DNA from 3 places in the Yersinia sp. 2541 StPb PI genome. Region 2 is predicted to be linked to each of the others. Evidence: predicted binding sites of a transcription regulator. Region 2 holds the regulator's gene; each other region holds the start of a gene.

Region 1 (6,433 bases), 580 kb from region 2:
ATAAATAATATGCCTTTGACTGCGCAATATGCCCTTGAGCGACAAAAGATTCGTAGTGAGATTCGTGAACGTCGGCGTCTGTTGACTGCGGAACAACAGCATCAGTCAGCGCATCTGGCGGCAAAGCATATCGCTGAGCATGACAGAATCCGTCAGGCTAACACCATTGCCGTGTTCCTCTCCTTCGATGGTGAACTCAATACCCGCCCCATTATTGAGCTGCTATGGCAGCAACAAAAACAGGTTTATCTGCCGGTTTTGCACCCTTTCAGCCCCGGTAATTTATTATTTCTGCGTTATCGCCCTGATAGCACGCTTATCCGTAATCGCCTGAAAATCCTTGAACCACAATTAGATGTGCGAGAAGTTCTGCCACTAAACCAATTGGATATGGTAATAACCCCGTTAGTGGCGTTTGATAGCCTCGGGCAACGTTTAGGTATGGGTGGTGGCTTTTATGACCGTACGCTGCAACACTGGCAGCAAGGGCGCCCTTATCCTATTGGCCTGGCCCATGATTGCCAATGGGTAGAGCACTTGCCCTGTGAGCTTTGGGATGTACCATTGCCAGAGATAGTGACACCAACAAAAGTGTGGCAGTGGTAAGAGATAATCCTGCAAAATAAAAAAACACCCGATATTTTATAGATAGCGGGTGTTTAGTCATTCAATACAAATAGTTATTAGTAAAGCAAACGAGCACGGATAGTTCCCGGGATCGCCTTCATCGCCTGCAATGCTTTTTCTGCATTTTCCGCATCATCAGTCTCAACATCAATGACGACATAACCGATTTCAGCACTGGTTTGCAGATACTGTGCCGCAATGTTGACATTCTGTTCGGCAAAGATTTTGTTAATGCTGGTCAGGATGCCTGGGCGGTTCTCATGGATATGCAACAGACGGCGAGTATTATCGCCGTGAGCAGGCAGAGAAACCTCAGGGAAGTTGACCGCAGACAGCGTTGAGCCGTTGTCGGAATACTTCGCCAGCTTACCTGCCACTTCATCACCGATATTTTCCTGCGCTTCCTGAGTGGAACCACCAATATGTGGTGTTAGCAACACATTATCAAACTCGCACAAGGGTGAATTGAACGGGTCCTTATTAGTTGCAGGCTCTTCAGGGAATACGTCGATTGCCGCGCCTGCCAAATGATTGCTGGCCAACGCATCACATAAGGCCGGGATATCGACCACGGTACCGCGTGAGGCGTTAATCAGCATCGCACCCGGCTTCATCAGAGCCAACTGTTCAGGGCCAATCATGTTTTTAGTGGAGTGGTTTTCCGGCACATGCAGGCTAATCACATCACTCATATTCAGCAGATCAGACAGGTGACGCACCTGCTGTGCATTCCCTAACGACAGTTTATTTTCGATATCGTAGAAAAATACTTTCATCCCGACACTCTCTGCCAGAATCCCGAGTTGGGTACCGATATGACCATAACCGATAATGCCCAGCTTCTTGCCACGGGCTTCATAGGAACCCACCGCCAGCTTGTTCCACTCACCACGGTGAGCTTTGGCGTTAGCCGATGGAATGCCCCGGAACATCAGCAGTAACTCGCCCAGTACCATTTCAGCTACCGAACGGGTATTGGAGAAAGGTGCATTGAATACCGGCACACCGCGTTTGGTAGCCGCTTTTAAATCAACCTGATTGGTACCGATACAGAAACAACCTACTGCGACTAATTTTTCTGCTGCCGCAAAAACTTCTTCAGACAGATGCGTACGCGATCGAATGCCGATGAAGTGAGCATCTTTGATCGATGCTTTCAGTGATTCGGTGTCTAAGGCACCTTTATGATATTCAATATTGCTATAACCGGCTGCACGCAGATTATCAACCGTGCTCTGGTGCACCCCTTCCACTAACAGAAACTTAATTCTGTCTTTCTCCAGTGATACTTTTGCCATGTCCCCGACCCTATTTTCAGACTTCAGATGTGGCTGCCGCTATCGAATGAATCCGGTCAGCACCCTGTCAACATAACAAATATTACGCGGGCAGCAATACAAACGATTGCCTGCCAGCCAGCATAACAATCAGTGTCAATGTTAATTTATGGAATAAAAAACTGGCGTGAAGAGGGTTAATGGCAGGTTAATAAAACGAAATGAAGAAATGTGATATATATCACCAAATTTAGCGATTTTAAGAAAAGATATTTAAAGGCAAAAAAACTTTCAGGATGAAGTAGCGAACCTCATCCTGAGAGCGAGTTAACCGATCACTTTAATTTTATGGTCTTAACGCCGTCGGCAGTGCCAATCAGTGCCACATCAGCCCCCCGATTAGCAAATAGGCCGACCGTAACGACACCGGCAATACCATTGATTTTATTTTCTAACGCAATGGCATCCAAAATACTCAGATTGTGGACATCCAAAATAACGTTGCCGTTATCAGTCAGGACGTTCTGACGATACTCCGGTAAGCCACCCAGCTTAACCAGTTCACGAGCCACATAAGAGCGGGCCATTGGGATAACTTCAACCGGCAGCGGGAACTTACCCAGTATAGCAACCTGCTTGGACGCATCCGCGATGCAGATAAACTGACGAGCAATAGCAGCAATGATTTTCTCGCGGGTCAGCGCAGCACCACCGCCTTTGATCATCTGCATCTGGTCGTTAATTTCATCAGCGCCATCAACATAGATATCCAATACATCCACTTCATTACAATCGAATACGTGGATGCCGTAACTTTTCAGTTTGGCAGTAGAGGCATCAGAGCTGGAAACCGCCCCCTCTATCTGGCCTTTGATGGAGCCAAGTGCGTCAATAAAATGTGCTGCGGTCGAGCCAGTGCCGACCCCAACGATGGTACCAGGTTTTACATAATCTAATGCTGCCCAGCCCACTGCTTTTTTAAGTTCATCCTGAGTCATGGTAAGTTCACGCCTTGATGTGAAAGAAAACCTGAGGTCATTATAGAGCATCCGCAGTGGTGATTGTGTGAATAAAGCCAACTCGCGTGGTAGTTAATTCTAGCCGGATCACAGTTATGCCGGTTTATTTGTGGCTGACACCTTGGCATCCTGTCATAACAAACTGGCTAAAATGTGGCATAGTGCTGTATCGACTTAATATTTGGAGAGATGACTCCGATGAAACGCCCAGACTACCGTACGCTACAAGCGCTGGACGCGGTGATCCGTGAACGCGGTTTTGAACGCGCTGCACAAAAACTTTGCATCACCCAATCGGCGGTATCTCAACGCATCAAGCAGTTGGAGAATCTGTTTGGACAACCGCTGCTGGTGCGCACCGTGCCACCACGGCCTACCGAACAAGGGCAGAAACTGCTCGCGTTACTGCATCAGGTTGAGTTACTGGAAGAAGAGTGGCTGGGCAATGATAATGGCGGAGATACACCACTGTTATTGTCGCTGGCAGTGAACGCCGACAGTTTGGCGACCTGGTTGCTACCGGCATTGAAACCGGTGCTGGCTGATTCCCCTATCCGGCTGAATTTACAAGTCGAGGATGAGACTCGAACTCAGGAACGGTTACGTCGCGGCGAGGTTGTGGGTGCTGTCAGTATCCAACCTCAACCGCTCCCCAGTTGTCTGGTTGATCAACTCGGTGCGCTGGATTACCTGTTTGTCGCCTCCAAACCTTTCGCTGAGCGTTATTTCCCTAATGGCGTAACCCGCTCGGCATTGTTGAAAGCGCCAGCGGTGGCGTTTGACCATCTGGATGATATGCATCAGGCGTTTTTACAGCAGAACTTTGATTTATCACCGGGCAGCGTGCCCTGCCATATTGTTAACTCTTCCGAAGCTTTTGTGCAGTTAGCGCGACAAGGAACCACCTGTTGTATGATCCCGCATCTGCAAATCGAGAAAGAGCTAGCTTCAGGCGAATTAATCAATCTGACGCCAGGATTACTGCAACGACGAATGCTGTTCTGGCACCGGTTTGCACCGGAAAGCAGAACTATGAGAAAGGTGACTGACGCCCTGTTGTCTTATGGGCGTCAGGTATTACGGCAGGATTGATTTATTTAGCGGTACTGGTCGCAGTTTGGAGTTCAAACACGACATCAACCTGATCATCAAAATGGATGGTCTGCTGTTCGTAAGTTTGTGCGGCATCGGTGGCTGGTGCCGCTTCAGCGCTTTTAAACATGCGTGCTACCGGCATAGGCTGGTAGTTAGCGACGTGGTAACGAATGCTGTAGACCGGCCCAAGTTTAACTTTGAATCCATCAGCCAATGATCCTGCCTGGCTGATAGCATTTTCAATGGCTTTTTTACGCGCCTGCTCACGGTATGTGTCCGGGTTTGCTACCCCGAGTTCCACCGCACGGATCTCGTTTAGACCAGACTTCAGCGCACCATCTAGCAGCTCATTCAACTTATCCAGTTGGCGTAATGTTACCTGAACCTGGCGCACGGCACGGTATCCCTTCAAGACCGCTTCACCGCTTTTCTGGTAATCGTATTCAGGTTGAGTACGAATATTGGCAGCATTGATATCTTTCTTTTCAATGCCACTTTTACGTAAGAAATCAAAATATTGCGCGACCCTGGTATCCGCCTGTTTTTTGGCATCTGCCGCATCTTTGGCAGATACACTGACTTCAATAGCGATAGTGGCAATATCCGGTGTCGCATCAACACTGGCGGTACCGGAGGTGACAACATGCGGCCCTTCTGGCACTTCGGCTGCCTGAACTTGTAGCGCCAAAGGTAACGTCCCTAATCCCATCATTGCGGCCAAAGCCAATGTCTTCAACTTCACAGTGCCTCCTAAGATATACATGGCAAATTATTTATGACAACTCAGTCGACCTCAGCTAGATAACCAGTGAATTCAATCAGCGACAAATATATTTGCAGTTAATTACACTCACTCGAATCTCATTGGCAGCGTGATTAATTTGCTGTCGGTAACCGGATTAACACATCAACCGTAGCATATCTTATGAATCATGGGATTCGGATTAATGATAAAAACTCACAGATTTAGTGCTTGTTGCGCTAGCTGAAAAGCAATAAACCACATTACCCCTCCGACCAACAGATTAATCACCCGCTGCGACGTTGGGCGGTTAAGCCACGGTGATAACCACGCAGCCAATAGCGCGAGGGCAAAAAACCAGGCAATAGAGGCACTCACGGCTCCCAAAGCGAACCAAGGCCGGGAGTCGGGTAATAACTGGCTGCCAAGGCTACCGAGCACCACAAAGGTATCGAGATAGACATGCGGATTGAGCCAGGTTACCGCCAGTAGGGTTATAACTATTGGCCAACGCCCTTGCGCGCCGGTTGCGGCTGCAGATGAGGAGCCCCCCCCACGCCAGGCTGCCATCAATGCGCCCCAACCGTACCACAGCAGGAAAGCCACGCCGCCCCATGTGACCAGTGCCAGTAACAATGGCGAACGACTCAGCAAGGCACTGCCGCCAAAGATCCCCGCACAAATCAAGATAATGTCACTCAGCGCACAAAGTGAGGCACTCATCAAATGGTGCTGACGCTTAATCCCCTGGTTCATCACAAAGGCATTTTGTGGCCCGAGGGGTAAAATCATCGCAGCACTGAGGGCGAAGCCCTGTAAATAGACAGCTAACATACTGTTACCTTTAAATAATACTCAAAACGGGCCGAGAGAATTGGAGAGGAACTAGCAGCATATTACGGGGAGAGCGGCATCAGAGGAAATTGATATTTCTTATCAATAATAAGTAAAACTAATAATGGCTAAGCAAGAGGGAAAACAAGGATGGAAAAAGGAAAAAACGGGCCGATAACGACCCGATTTGACATGGCTATAGCCAAATTGTAAACAACACTACAGCTTCAGGTACGCAGACTAATCTGCCTCAGTTTTTGCTACCTGATGCAAATGCACGTCCATCTGCGGGTAAGGAATGCCAATTTTGTTAGCATCCAACGCACGCTTGAAGTTTTCCATCAGATCCCAATACACATCCATCGCATCGCCATTGGTAGTCCAGACGCGCACCGTGAAGTTAAGGGAAGAGGCAGCCATCTCATTCAAACGCACGGTAACCCCTTTGTCATGCATGATACGTTTATCTGCGGCAATGATGTCACCCAGCACTTTCTTTACCACATCAATATCAGCATCATAGGCAACACCGATGACCATATCGGTACGGCGATTCGGTTCACGGCTGGTATTGATGATGTTATTAGCAATAATTTTGCCGTTGGGTACCACGATGATTTTGTCGTCGACCGTCCGTAGGGTCGTTGAGAAAATTTGCACCTGAACCACAGTACCGGCTACACCGCCCAGATCGACATATTCACCTGCCTTAAATGGACGGAAGGCCACCAGCAGCACTCCGGCGGCAAAGTTTGATAGCGAGCCTTGTAGCGCCAAACCAACAGCTAAACCCGCGGCACCGATAACGGCAATCACCGATGCAGTCTGCACACCCAAAC
Region 2 (6,433 bases):
CATCTCTGCGGCCGACAACGGTTTCTTCAGCAGATACACCCCTGCCGGGTTGCCAGATAACCCTGCGCCAACAAAAGCATCAACATGAAAATAGTTATAGGCCATCTATTAGCTCCACTGATTAATGCCAAATCAATAACACACAAGCTGCCGTCAGCAAGCCCATCGAGATATTAAAGCTAAACCAGGCACGGCGGCTGCGTAACAAGCGCCCAATCAAAGTACCAAAACCCAGCCAAATGATACCGGCCACCAGGTTCACCATAAACATACCAAGGCTTATCATTACGATAGAATGATTATAGGCGGCCCCGGTCATACTGAAGCTGGCGACTGACCCGAGTCCCATCAACCAGGCTTTGGGATTAAGGAACTGCAATAACCAGCCTTGATACAGACGCAACGGTTTTGGCGGTACGACATTGGTTTCCAATTTCTCATAGGCAGAAGTGGCAATTTTCCATGCCAGCCATAGCAGATATAGGCTACCCAAAATTTTCAGAACCAGATGGAGGGAGGGGTAGATAAGAATCAGGCCGCCGACACCAAAAGCCACCAACAGCAACATGCTCTGCATGCCTAACATAATACCTAACATCAGCCAGATAGAACGCATAAAGCCGAAGTTAGCCCCCGCAGAGGTCAATAACATATTGTTTGGACCGGGGGTAATAGCTGCAACCCAGAGAAAGCCTACCATTGAAAGAAATAAACTCAGACCCATCTGTTCCATAACACGGGTGCCTCCCACCCAAAATGATGCGCGATATACCCATGAAGCTAACAGTGTGTTATTGATCACACAAGAGCAACAACATGATTTCCATTCACTATATGCATGAATTATTTCGCCCACTGGCCGGAGCCAGTAATCCACATCTGCAAACACTGCTGCCACGGCTGGTCAGACGCCATGTGACATTGCAACCATTCTGGCAACGGCTGGAACTGCCTGATGGCGATTTTGTCGATCTGGCCTGGAGTGAAAATCCCGAGCTGGCGAGAGATAAACCCAGAGTCGTACTCTTCCACGGTTTGGAAGGTAATTTTTACAGCCCTTATGCCCATGGGTTATTAAGTGCATGGCAAGCCAAAGGCTGGCTCGGTGTGGTGATGCATTTTCGTGGATGCAGTGGAGAGCCAAATCGTAAGTCACGCATTTATCACTCCGGTGAAACAGAAGATGCTCGCTTCTTTCTCCGCTGGCTTCGAGAGCGCTATGGCCAGGTGCCAACCGCCGCCGTCGGGGTCTCTTTGGGTGGCAATATGCTGGCGATGTATTTGGCAGAGCAAGGCCAAGATAGCCTGTTGCAGGCCGCAGTGGTGGTGTCAGCACCACTGATGCTTGAACCCTGTGCTAATCGTATGGAGCAAGGTTTCTCACGGGTCTATCAGCATTATTTACTGGGCCAACTAAAGTTAAATGCCACGCGTAAGCTTTTGCATTACCCCGGAAGTCTGCCTTTGGATCTGGCTCAATTGAAAGGGTTGCGGCGAATCAGAGATTTTGATGATGTCATTACTGCTAAAATTCATGGTTTTAATGATGCCGTTGATTATTATCGCCGTTGCAGCGCCCTGCCGCTATTGCCGCAGATTACGACTCCGCTGCTGATCATTCATGCCAAAGATGATCCGTTTATGACGGCTGAAGTTATCCCGGAGCTCAGCGAGTTACCGGCCAATATTGACTATCAGTTAACCGAACATGGCGGTCACGTTGGTTTCGTCAGTGGCTCATTGAAACACCCACAAATGTGGCTGGAACAACGTATTCCGGCCTGGCTTTCCCCTTATCTGGAGCAACAGCAATGATAGTTCCCTGGCAGCAAGTTGACGGTGAAACGCTGGATAACTTACTTGAAGCCTTTGTGTTACGTGAAGGTACCGATTACGGCGAGCATGAGCGCTCATTAGCGCAAAAAGTCGAGGATGTGCGCCGCCAGTTGATCAGCGGTGAAGCCATATTGGTGTGGTCCGAATTACATGAAACCATCAATATTATGCCGCGCAGCGCATTTCGCGCCGGAGCAGAAGAGCAGCAATAGTCCTCTCGCTGTTACGAAGACATTGGCTGAAACAGGGTGACAAGCCCGCCACTTTGCCCTAAAAATAATCATCAACGATAAAAAAACAGGCGATTGCAGCCCAGTCACTGAAGATCTAACCCCCATGGAGTTACAGCTAATATGTCGACTAAACATCCGGTTATAGCCGTTACCGGCTCAAGTGGCGCAGGGACAACCACCACTAGCCTGGCGTTCCGTAAGATCTTTCAGCAATTGAATATTCGCGCAGCGCAAATTGAAGGTGACAGTTTCCATCGCTATACCCGCCCTGAGATGGATGCAGCCATCCGTAAAGCACGAGATCAAGGCCGACATATCAGCTATTTTGGCCCCGAAGCCAATGACTTTGGCCAGTTGGAGCAAAGTGTGTCGGAATACGGTGAACACGGCACTGGCTGTTCACGTAAGTATTTACATACCTATGATGAAGCGGTGCCATACAACCAAATTCCCGGCACGTTTACCCCGTGGGAAGCATTACCACAACCCACCGACGTGCTGTTTTATGAAGGGCTGCATGGCGGCGTGGTGACTGAACATCATGATGTGGCGAAACACGTCGATCTGTTGGTGGGCGTGGTACCTATCGTCAATCTGGAGTGGATTCAGAAATTAGTACGCGATACCGGCGAACGCGGCCATTCGCGTGAAGCGGTGATGGATTCCGTAGTGCGCTCCATGGATGATTATATCAACTACATTACGCCGCAGTTCTCACGCACTCATATCAACTTCCAGCGCGTGCCAACCGTTGACACATCAAATCCGTTTGCTGCCAAAGCGATTCCGTCACTGGATGAAAGCTTTGTGGTTATTCATTTCCGGGGTTTGGATCAAATTGATTTCCCTTACTTACTAGCGATGTTGCAAGGATCATTTATCTCTAATATCAATACATTGGTGGTACCCGGCGGAAAAATGGGGCTGGCAATGGAGCTGATTATGGCGCCGCTAGTGCAGCAGTTGCTGGAAGGGGAGAAAATCGGTTAATCTCCTTCATTCTTGAAGCCGCAGTATAGCAATGGCTGGAGAGAGAGAAAAATAATTTGACTCTATCCCAACCCAAAGTAATTGGAGCTGCAGGTAGGCGGCAAACGAACTCATCCCGATGAGCTTACATAAGTAAGTGATTCGGGTGAGCGAACGCAGCTAACAACCCTGCAGCTTCAAGTACGAAGGGTTTGCTTAGGCGATGTCACGGATCTCAAAACTGTGGGTAATCGTCGCCGCTTTACCCAACATCAGTGAGACGGAGCAATACTTTTCTGCTGACAGCTCAACGGCTCGTTCCACAATTTTGTCGGTCAGACCTTTGCCGCTGACAATAAAATGCAGGTTGATTTGCGTAAATAGACGCGGTGCCTCTTCGCGACGCTGCGAGGTTAATGTCACTTCGCAATCACGCACATCATTGCGGCCTTTTTGTAAAATAGAGACCACATCAATCGCGCTACAACCGCCTGCTGACATTAACAACATTTCCATCGGACTCGGTGCTTTGTCTCCAGCATTACCGTCCATCAACACCTGATGACCTGATGCCGATTCACCCAAAAATGTCAGCCCCTCAACCCACTTTACACGTGCCTGCATAACTCTTGCTCCCGGTTAAATTTTCTGATCCAGACTACCCTTTCATTTACAAACTGGCAATGTAACCCGATGTTCATCATGCTGAAGCGATACAACACAAGACACTGGCTTCATCCTGTGCTACAAACAGAACCGAAAGTGTTGTTTCTAGAATTAAATAGGGTAGCTTCTCAATACTCAGTGGAGGGTTTCTACCCGGTACGTATCTTGGCTATACCTTTCGGCAGTTGAGCAAATTAATATGCTACGAGAAAGTGTATTTTATAAGCACGCCGTACAGGGAACTCTGAGCCCTGTTATGTTAGGCAGCGATAACAACAGAGGATAACAGCGAATGGTTCTCGGCAAGCCACAAACAGACCCGACTCTCGAATGGTTCCTGTCTCATTGCCATATCCACAAATATCCATCGAAGAGTACGCTGATTCACCAAGGTGAAAAGGCCGAAACGCTTTACTACATCGTGAAAGGCTCCGTTGCGGTGCTTATCAAAGATGAGGAAGGTAAAGAGATGATTCTCTCCTATCTTAATCAGGGAGATTTCATCGGCGAACTTGGATTATTTGAAGAAGGCCAAGAACGTAGCGCCTGGGTTAGAGCAAAAACCGCCTGTGAAGTGGCTGAAATTTCTTACAAAAAATTCCGTCAGCTGATTCAGGTCAATCCAGATATTTTAATGCGCCTATCTTCACAGATGGCGAGTCGCTTACAGATTACATCTGAGAAAGTGGGCAACCTTGCTTTCCTTGATGTGACTGGGCGTATTGCACAAACGCTGCTTAATCTGGCAAAACAACCTGATGCCATGACCCACCCAGATGGGATGCAGATTAAAATTACCCGCCAGGAAATTGGTCAGATAGTTGGCTGCTCCCGCGAAACCGTGGGGCGGATACTAAAAATGCTGGAAGATCAAAACCTGATCTCCGCACACGGTAAAACGATTGTCGTCTACGGCACCCGTTAATTCCCCCTAAACTGGTGCCGATACTGTCGGCATCAGTTTTTTAATCTTTTGTGATCAATAAATTTCTGGGGCCTTTATGAAATGGCAACGGCTTATTTATCATCCTGAAGTTAATTACGCACTACGCCAAACATTAGTGCTCTGCCTGCCTGCAGCATTAGGGTTCGCTCTCGGCGAACTTCGGCTGGGCTTGATGTTTTCTCTGATACCCGCCTGTTGCAACATTGCCTCACTGGATACACCACACCAACATTTTTTCCGGCGTCTGCTGGTCGGCGGCGCGCTGTTTACTGTGAGTAGCTTCCTAACCCAGCAACTGCTGCTATGGGGTATTCCGTTGCCTGCTGTCATGCTCAGCCTGGCATTAGTTCTAGGAGTGAGTGGGGCGATTAGCCAATTGAATGGCCATTTGTTACCCGCGGCACTGATTGCTGCTATTTTCAGCCTCAGCATGGTGGGCCGCGCTCCGATCTGGCAAGCCCCGTTGCTGTGTGCCGTAGGGACACTGTGGTATGGGGTGTTTAACGGGTTATGGTTCCGACTCTGCAAGGATCAACCGATTCGCGAACCTTTGAGTCAGCTTTATCGCTTACTAGCCGATTATTGTGACACCAAATACAGCCTGTTTGCTCAGCACCTTGAGCCGGAAAAATCGATACCGCCGCTGCTGGACAGACAACAGGCGATTATGGACAAGATTAATCAGCTTTATCAGCAATTTAATCTGATTCATAACACCACGAAGAAAGAACAGAAACGGTTGTTGGGATTGTTCCAAATGGCTCTCGATTTGCAAGAGCACATTACTGCGGCCCTGATTCAGCCAGAAAAAGCACAAGAGTTAATGGAGCAGACACAGATTGATAGCGTGATACGCCGTAATTGCCAGAAAATCTCAGCTCAAATGCGCAGCATCGCCAACGACATTCTCTATCACCACCATGCTGATGAGCATTTCACTGCCGATGATGGTCTGACAGAACTGGCAAGCATCGCACAGGCACACCCAGACAACCCGGTCGCACAATTCTACTACTACCATATCAGCCACGTGACCCAGCTATTGAGTGACCGGCGACCACTGTATGACCGTGACCTGATGTCCAGCCAACAACCACAACCTTTCTGGCCGGCGTTGATCAGCTATCTGTCGTTCAAATCAGGTGCACTGCGGGAAGCGGCTCGTCTGGGCGTAACACTGGCAGCAGGTAGCTATATCGGTAACTTAATTCATCTACCCAAACCTTATTGGATTTTGCTTACTGTGATGCTGGTAACGCAGAACGGTTATAACGCCACCAAGGTACGAATCCATCACCGTGCACTCGGCACCTTGATTGGGCTGATATTGGCCGCTGGTCTATTGCATCTGCCAATGCCAGAGGGTGCCACCCTTGGCATTATGCTGCTCATTACCCTTGCCGCTTATCTGGTTCAACGTAAAAACTACGGGCTATCTGTTGTTGGCAGAACCATAACCGCAGTCTATATCTTGCAATTATTGACCGGAGAAGGCGCTGACTTCTTGGTTCCGCGATTGCTAGATACCTTAATTGGCTGCGCATTGGCCTTTGCCAGCGCCCTATGGCTGTGGCCTCAGTGGCAGAGCGGTTTACTGCGTAAGAATGCCCATCAGGCGCTAGAGGCATATCAGAAGATTTTGCGCTTGCTGCTGACGCCTGAGCCTGATATCAACCAACTGGCCTATAAACGCATTGAAGTAAATAAGGCCAGTAACACCGTGTTAAGCTCCTTAAATCAGGCGATGCAAGAGCCGGGGTTCAACTCAAAATATTTGGCAGAT
Region 3 (6,433 bases), 1.2 Mb from region 2:
GGTATTAAGTAGCTCTACCACATTGCGCTTACGTCGCAGCCAGTCATGGTTTTCAGCGCTAGTCCCCAACATGGCATAACTAAACAGTGTCTGACGATTTACCGTGATATCGATGGCCAGAGCCACGCCTTGCCGCTCAGCCTGACACTTTATTTTCTCACCCAACCGCCAGGCCGTTTCATGATTGAAATGAGGCAATTGCAGTAGTTGTTGATGCTGCTGACAGCGAGCTAATTGCTGTTGTAGATTCATGAAATTCTCCGGTGATAAATGGCGGGGCATAGTGGTTATCCACCAAAACCCCACCACGGCTTAAGCGCGTTTAGCTTTAGCCAAACCTTTGTCAGCGATGCCCTTCCCCGCCGTGCTAACTTCAACATCACACTCTTTCGGCAGGGTTAAGGTTATCAATCCCGCAATAATCAGGGAGCCTGCCAGCATGCAAACTGCCGCGCTCTGTCCATAGAAGAAAATCATCACGCCTACCAGATACGGGCCACAGAAACCGCCCAGATTGCCTAAGCCATTGATCACCCCGCGTGCGCCACCCGCCACTTCTGGCACCGCGATACGGCCCGGAATTGACCAAAATGGACTGGTTGCGGCTTTGAGGAAGAACCCGCACACCACCAGTGCCAAGTAAGAGACCAGTACGTTGTGGCGGAAAATCACCGACGTCACCAGACCGGCGGCGAAGCAGAACAGGGAAACCATAATCAGCAGCCGGCGCTTACCGGTTCTGTCCGACAAGGCAGAAATGAGGTAGATACCGGCAGTGGTGGCAATAAAGGGTAAAATCGCCAGAATACCGACGGAAGCCATATTACCGCCGGTTAGGTTTTTCAAGATGGTCGGCAGCCATAAGGTATAACCATAATCGCCGGTCTGATAAAAGAAGTTCAGTGCGACCAGTTTCATCAAGCCTTTATTCAGGAATACCGCCTTTAATGGCGCATTGGTCACCGGAGCATCGAGCATCCGTTCAGCCCGTTCCCGCGCCAACTCAGTCACCAGATAATCGCGCTCTCTTGCCGACAACCATTTAGCTTCCTCTGGTCGGTCACTGATAACAAACCACCACATCACCAGCACCACGGCTGACAGTGAACCTTCGAGGAAAAACAGCCAACGCCAGTCCAGAGCATTAATAATGAAACCCGATAGCGGTGCGGTGAACATGCCGCCAATTGGGGCAAACATCATGACAAAAGCATTGGCCCGGCCGATTTCGCGTTCCGGGAACCAGTTACTGACCATAGTCAGCACCACTGGCAGCATGCCGCCTTCTGACACCCCGAGCACAAAGCGCAGGAATAGCAGTTGATAATGATTAGTGACAAAACCGGTCAGAATCGAAACGACGGCCCAAACACAAAGAGAGTAAGCAATAAATTTTCTGCCGCTGCCATGAACCGCAATACGGCCACCCGGTACTTGTAGAAATAAATAACCAATAAAGAAAATACCGCCCGCTAAACCAGCCATTTGACTGGTAATTGCTAGATCACTTTCCATACCACCAGGTAATGCAAAACTAATATTTACCCGGTCCATAAAAGAAATAATACAAGCAATCATTATTGGAACAATAACGCGAAACCAACGGGCATTAGGGATCTTACTGTCCATATAAACACGCCTCATGATAATAGCAGAGTATTACCCGCACCATGAATAATGGTGTAGGGAATGCCGCAAGCAAATAAACAGAAGTTTATTTTCTGGTGTTAATTAAAATTCACTGGCCATTTTTAATATTTAATTAAAAGTAATTATCTATTATTTATAGGTGATCGCCGTAGGGGCTTTTTCACCAGAAAAATGGGCTAATATATTTGAGAAGACAATATCGCTCATTTGAATTCGAGTTTCCGTCGTTGCACTAGCAATGTGTGGCAGCAAGACCACATTATCCATCTCGATCAATGCTGGTGGCACATTAGGCTCATCGGCAAAAACATCTAAGCCCGCACCACCAATATTTTGCTGCTGCAACGCAAGGATTAAATCATCCTGATTCACCATACTGCCCCGGGCAATATTGATCAAAATGGCGTGATTAGGCATCGCAGCAAAAACGGTTTTATTCACCAAACCGGCACTGTCTTTCCCTCCCGAGATTGCGACCACCAGAATATCGCTTTGGCTGGCAAGACTCATAAGATCAGGCATATATTGGTAGGGCAGAGTTTCGTTGTGTGCTTTGTCGGTATAGGCAATTTGCATATCAAACCCCGCCGCTCGGCGAGCAATGGCTTGGCCAATCTGCCCCATACCAAAGACCCCCAGACGCTTGCCGGTAACCTTAGATGATAATGGCAAAGTACTGTGCGGCCACTGTCCGGCACGCAGGAATTTATCAGCCAGACACAGGCGACGAGAAGTCGCAATGATTAGCCCCAGCGCGGTATCAGCAACATCGTCAGTCAGTACACCGGGAGTGGTAGTAACAATAATATTGCGCTCGTGGGTGGTTGCTAAATCCACCGCATCGGTACCGACGCCAAAGATTGAGATTATCTGCACTTCAGGCAACAGTGCCAACACCTCATTGCTGACACCAATATCACCACGGGTCACGATGCCTTTAATATTCTGCCCCTGTTCTGCAAAAAACTCAGCATGATCGGTAACCTGGAAGAGTTTATGAACAGTAAAGGTTTGCTCCAATTTTTCAGTTAAATAGTCCATTACCGGAGCGATGATTAATACGGCTTGTTTGCTGTTTTTCATTACGGGTACCTGATCATGTCAATAAATCATAAAAAACCAGAATGGCGGCAGGTAATCATCGGATGATTTAGCCATTCAGCGAATGTCGTTATAAGACCCGTTTTCAATGTTTTATTTTGTGATATAGGTCACTGTAAATCATGTTAAGAAAACATGTTACCGGTAACGTGATCGACCTATCATTGCCAGTGCTGAATTGTTTCAGCCAGGCAAATGCCGGTTAAGAACTTATAGAATTAACTAAGTAAAATGTTATCGGTTGCCGTTATTTGTTATTGATTGACGGAGGGATAATTTAGCGGCCATTGACCAAAGTGATTCGCAGCCATCATCCAGAACCATGGCTGCTAGCGGTGATAAGAAGATCAGATAGTCCCACCGAGTGAAATGCGGTAATGCAGGTCAACCTGTTCAATTGTAGGGATTTTATTTATTTTCTTAATCAGAATTTCCGCTGCAACTTTACCCATTTCAAACCGTGGGGTGGTAACACTGGCCAGCACCGGGGTGGTTGCCTGGCCGATATCTAAGCCATGGAAACCCGAAATTGCCATTTCAGCCGGTATCGCCATGCCTATTTTCAGACATTCTTGTAACACGCCGACGGCCATATCATCATTAGTACAGAAAATAGCATCAACCTGCGGATACATTTGTCGTGCCAGAGCTAGCATCCCAGCCCCGATCGAGACAGAAGAGACCTTATTAGGAGTGATATGCAATGGCGTAAATCCTGTATCTATCATCGCCTGGCTATATCCCTGATAACGTTTGCGATCTCGTACATCTGACATCGAGCCAAAATAGACAATATTCTGCTTACCACTGGCCAATAGTGTCGCTGTCATATCATAAGCAGCCTGATAATTATTAAAACCAACGGTAATACGGTTGAACTGTGGCTCTAAATCCATCACTTGTGCAACCGGAATTTCGGCTGCATTCAAATACTTATCAGCACGTAAGGTATGTTCTGAATCAGTGAGTATCAGACCTGAGATCTGACAGGACAACAGATTAACGATCTGCTGCTCCTCACGTTCTTTATCATAGTTATAGTTAACCACCAGCGTTTGATAGCCGGTGGCAGCGGTTACCGATTCAATACCCGCCAGCAAGTCAGAGAAAATCTGGTTATTAAAGGAAGGTATCAAGATACCAATACGCGGGATCTTTTGATTGAAACCATTTTCCCCTTCAGAATCAGGAGCATAATTAACCTCCGCCATCACTTGAGCAATACGCTCAGCCGTCTCTGGAGCCACTTTTTCCGGCGTGCGTAAGTAGCGGCTGACAGTCATTTTGGTCACGCCTGCAAGTAACGCGATATCCTGTAACGTAACACGCTGGTTTTTCATGGCAAATACCTGGAACAAGAGTGCGCAATGGGTAATATGATTATGCACTGTTAGCTTGTGTAATGAAAAGCATGTTACTGCTTTAAAATACAATAACAGCCAGGTGACATATTATTAATCTAGTTTATTATCAATAAGTTAAACTGAAACCTTGCAATAAAACAGCAAAAAAACCGGCTAACAGCAGTATTTCCCCTTCATCAAGGGGATATCGCTCACGTATGTGGTAACAGCTTGTTGTAACATGATTTAAAGTGATCTACATCACAGTTTACCCAAGCGGAAAACGGTTTGATATGCACATGTTTTCACCCAGTCATTATTCAATAATATTTATTTTATAATGTCGCTTAATAAGCGCCATTTCCATCAGGAATTTATTATGAAGAATTTATTTTCGTTAGAAAACCGCAAAGTATTAATTACGGGATCTGCTCAAGGCATTGGTTTTTTATTAGCGAAAGGCCTGGCCGAATTTGGTGCAGAGATAATTATTAATGATATTACCGCAGAACGAGCGGAAAAAGCCGTGGCGGAATTACGTGCTAGCGGTTTTATTGCTCATGCTGCCGCCTTTAATGTGACTAATCACGATGCGGTTAATGAAGCCATTGAACAAATAGAAAGTAGCATCGGTGCTATAGATATTTTAATTAATAATGCCGGCATTCAGCGCCGCCATGCCTTTACTGAATTCCCAGAAAAAGATTGGGATGACGTGATTGCGGTCAACCAGAAGTCCGTATTCTTGGTTTCACAGGCCGTATCCCGCTATATGGTTAAACGTCAACGCGGCAAAATTATCAATATTTGCTCGATGCAAAGCGAATTAGGCCGCGACACTATTACCCCCTATGCCGCCTCTAAAGGTGCGGTAAAAATGCTAACTCGTGGTATGTGTGTTGAGCTGGCTCGCTATAATATTCAGGTCAATGGTATCGCACCTGGCTATTTCAAAACGGATATGACAAAAGCGTTGGTAGATGATAAAGCCTTTACTGATTGGTTATGTAAACGGACACCGGCTGCTCGCTGGGGAGACCCGGAAGAGTTGATTGGTGCTGCGGTTTATCTCTCCTCCAAAGCCTCTGATTTCGTGAATGGTCATCTGTTGTTTGTTGATGGCGGGATGTTAGTTGCAGTTTAACCTTCGCTTGAAGTGATTGGGAGATTAGCGACCTTCGTTATTCGTCCCATCAATAACGTTGGTTAATGCTTCAATTGACTGGGAACAGAGGAACATTATGTCTGGGAAATGCATTATTGTTATGGGCGTATCCGGCACGGGGAAATCCTGCGTCGGTCAAGCGCTGGCACAAGCGCTTAACGCCAAGTTTATTGATGGTGATGACCTACACCCGCGCGCCAACATCCAAAAAATGGCCTCAGGTCAGCCGCTAAATGATGTTGATCGTGCCCCTTGGTTAGAACGGTTAAGTGATGTGGCCTATAGCCTGCAACAGAAAAATGAAGTCGGTTTTTTAGTCTGTTCGGCGCTGAAAAAGCAGTATCGCGATCGTTTGCGTGCCGGCAATCAAGGGATACGTTTTCTGTGGCTGAGCGGTGATTACGATTTGGTGCTACACAGAATGCAGCAGCGCGCTGGGCATTTTATGCCTGAAAGCCTGTTGCAAAGCCAATTCGCAACCCTGGAAGTACCGGGTATCAGTGAACCGGATGTTATCCAGATAGATATTTCGCCCGACGTCGCCGGTGTGGTTAAGCACTGTATTGCCGCGCTGGAGCATGAAAATAGCGTGAGTCATTGCGCCTAAACGCGCGGGCCACATAAGCATATAGGAAGAGTTATGATACTTGATGAACTGAAAAGCGCGGCGAATAATCCAATCTATCCAGATGTTATCCGCCGCACCCTAGCGGCTATCTGCAAAATGGATTTGGTTAACCTGCCAGCGGGCGAGCAAGAAATCGAAGGGCGTGAGATTTACTTAAATCATATTATCGCCGCGACCAAGCCACTATATGAACAAGCCCCTGAATTACACCGTTACTATATTGATATTCATATTTTGCTGGAAGGTAGTGAAGTGATTGGTGCGTCGCCATCCACACAGGGCCAGCGCCCGACGATGGATTTTGATAGCGAGCGGGATTATGGGTTGTTTGAAGGTATTACTACCGAAACCTTGTTAACACTGGCGCCGGGTGATATTGCCCTGCTGTTCCCCGGCGAGTTACATCGCCCGATGGGAACATTAGGTGACATCGCACCGATTCGTAAGATCGTGGTTAAAGTGGCGAATCATCTTATCTGATTCGGTATTATTTCGGTTGATAGATACCGGAGCAGGTTTCGGGGGATATTCGTTCAGATTATCGGT

What was found. The regulator CRP, encoded in region 2, controls carbon source genes, mostly activating them, when cyclic AMP is high. The targets are predictions, from matches to a motif close to ATGTGANNNNNNTCACAT.
Positions count from the first base shown of each region.
Region 1: serA (phosphoglycerate dehydrogenase) is a predicted target of CRP. The motif match lies at 2,134-2,151, and genes of this name have one in related genera.
Region 3: idnO (gluconate 5-dehydrogenase) is a predicted target of CRP. The motif match lies at 4,344-4,361, and genes of this name have one in related genera.

Region 1 is NZ_JAZGQB010000001.1:863,947-870,379, reverse strand. It holds gene V1953_RS03700 (5-formyltetrahydrofolate cyclo-ligase) at 10-606, shown strand; gene serA (phosphoglycerate dehydrogenase) at 684-1,925, opposite strand; gene rpiA (ribose-5-phosphate isomerase RpiA) at 2,240-2,902, opposite strand; gene V1953_RS03685 (LysR family transcriptional regulator ArgP) at 3,122-4,015, shown strand; gene V1953_RS03680 (oxidative stress defense protein) at 4,017-4,760, opposite strand; gene argO (arginine exporter ArgO) at 4,977-5,594, opposite strand; gene mscS (small-conductance mechanosensitive channel MscS) at 5,835-6,433, opposite strand, start outside.
Region 2 is NZ_JAZGQB010000001.1:279,427-285,859, reverse strand. It holds gene V1953_RS01125 (PhzF family phenazine biosynthesis protein) at 1-105, opposite strand, end outside; gene V1953_RS01120 (LysE family translocator) at 122-724, opposite strand; gene V1953_RS01115 (hydrolase) at 835-1,815, shown strand; gene V1953_RS01110 (YheU family protein) at 1,812-2,048, shown strand; gene V1953_RS01105 (phosphoribulokinase) at 2,190-3,059, shown strand; gene V1953_RS01100 (OsmC family protein) at 3,255-3,662, opposite strand; gene crp (cAMP-activated global transcriptional regulator CRP) at 3,997-4,629, shown strand; gene V1953_RS01090 (YccS/YhfK family putative transporter) at 4,706-6,433, shown strand, end outside.
Region 3 is NZ_JAZGQB010000001.1:1,522,892-1,529,324, reverse strand. It holds gene V1953_RS06760 (heme-degrading domain-containing protein) at 1-252, opposite strand, end outside; gene V1953_RS06755 (MFS transporter) at 313-1,629, opposite strand; gene V1953_RS06750 (2-hydroxyacid dehydrogenase) at 1,780-2,733, opposite strand; gene V1953_RS06745 (substrate-binding domain-containing protein) at 3,099-4,091, opposite strand; gene idnO (gluconate 5-dehydrogenase) at 4,474-5,238, shown strand; gene V1953_RS06735 (gluconokinase) at 5,336-5,866, shown strand; gene V1953_RS06730 (YhcH/YjgK/YiaL family protein) at 5,900-6,367, shown strand.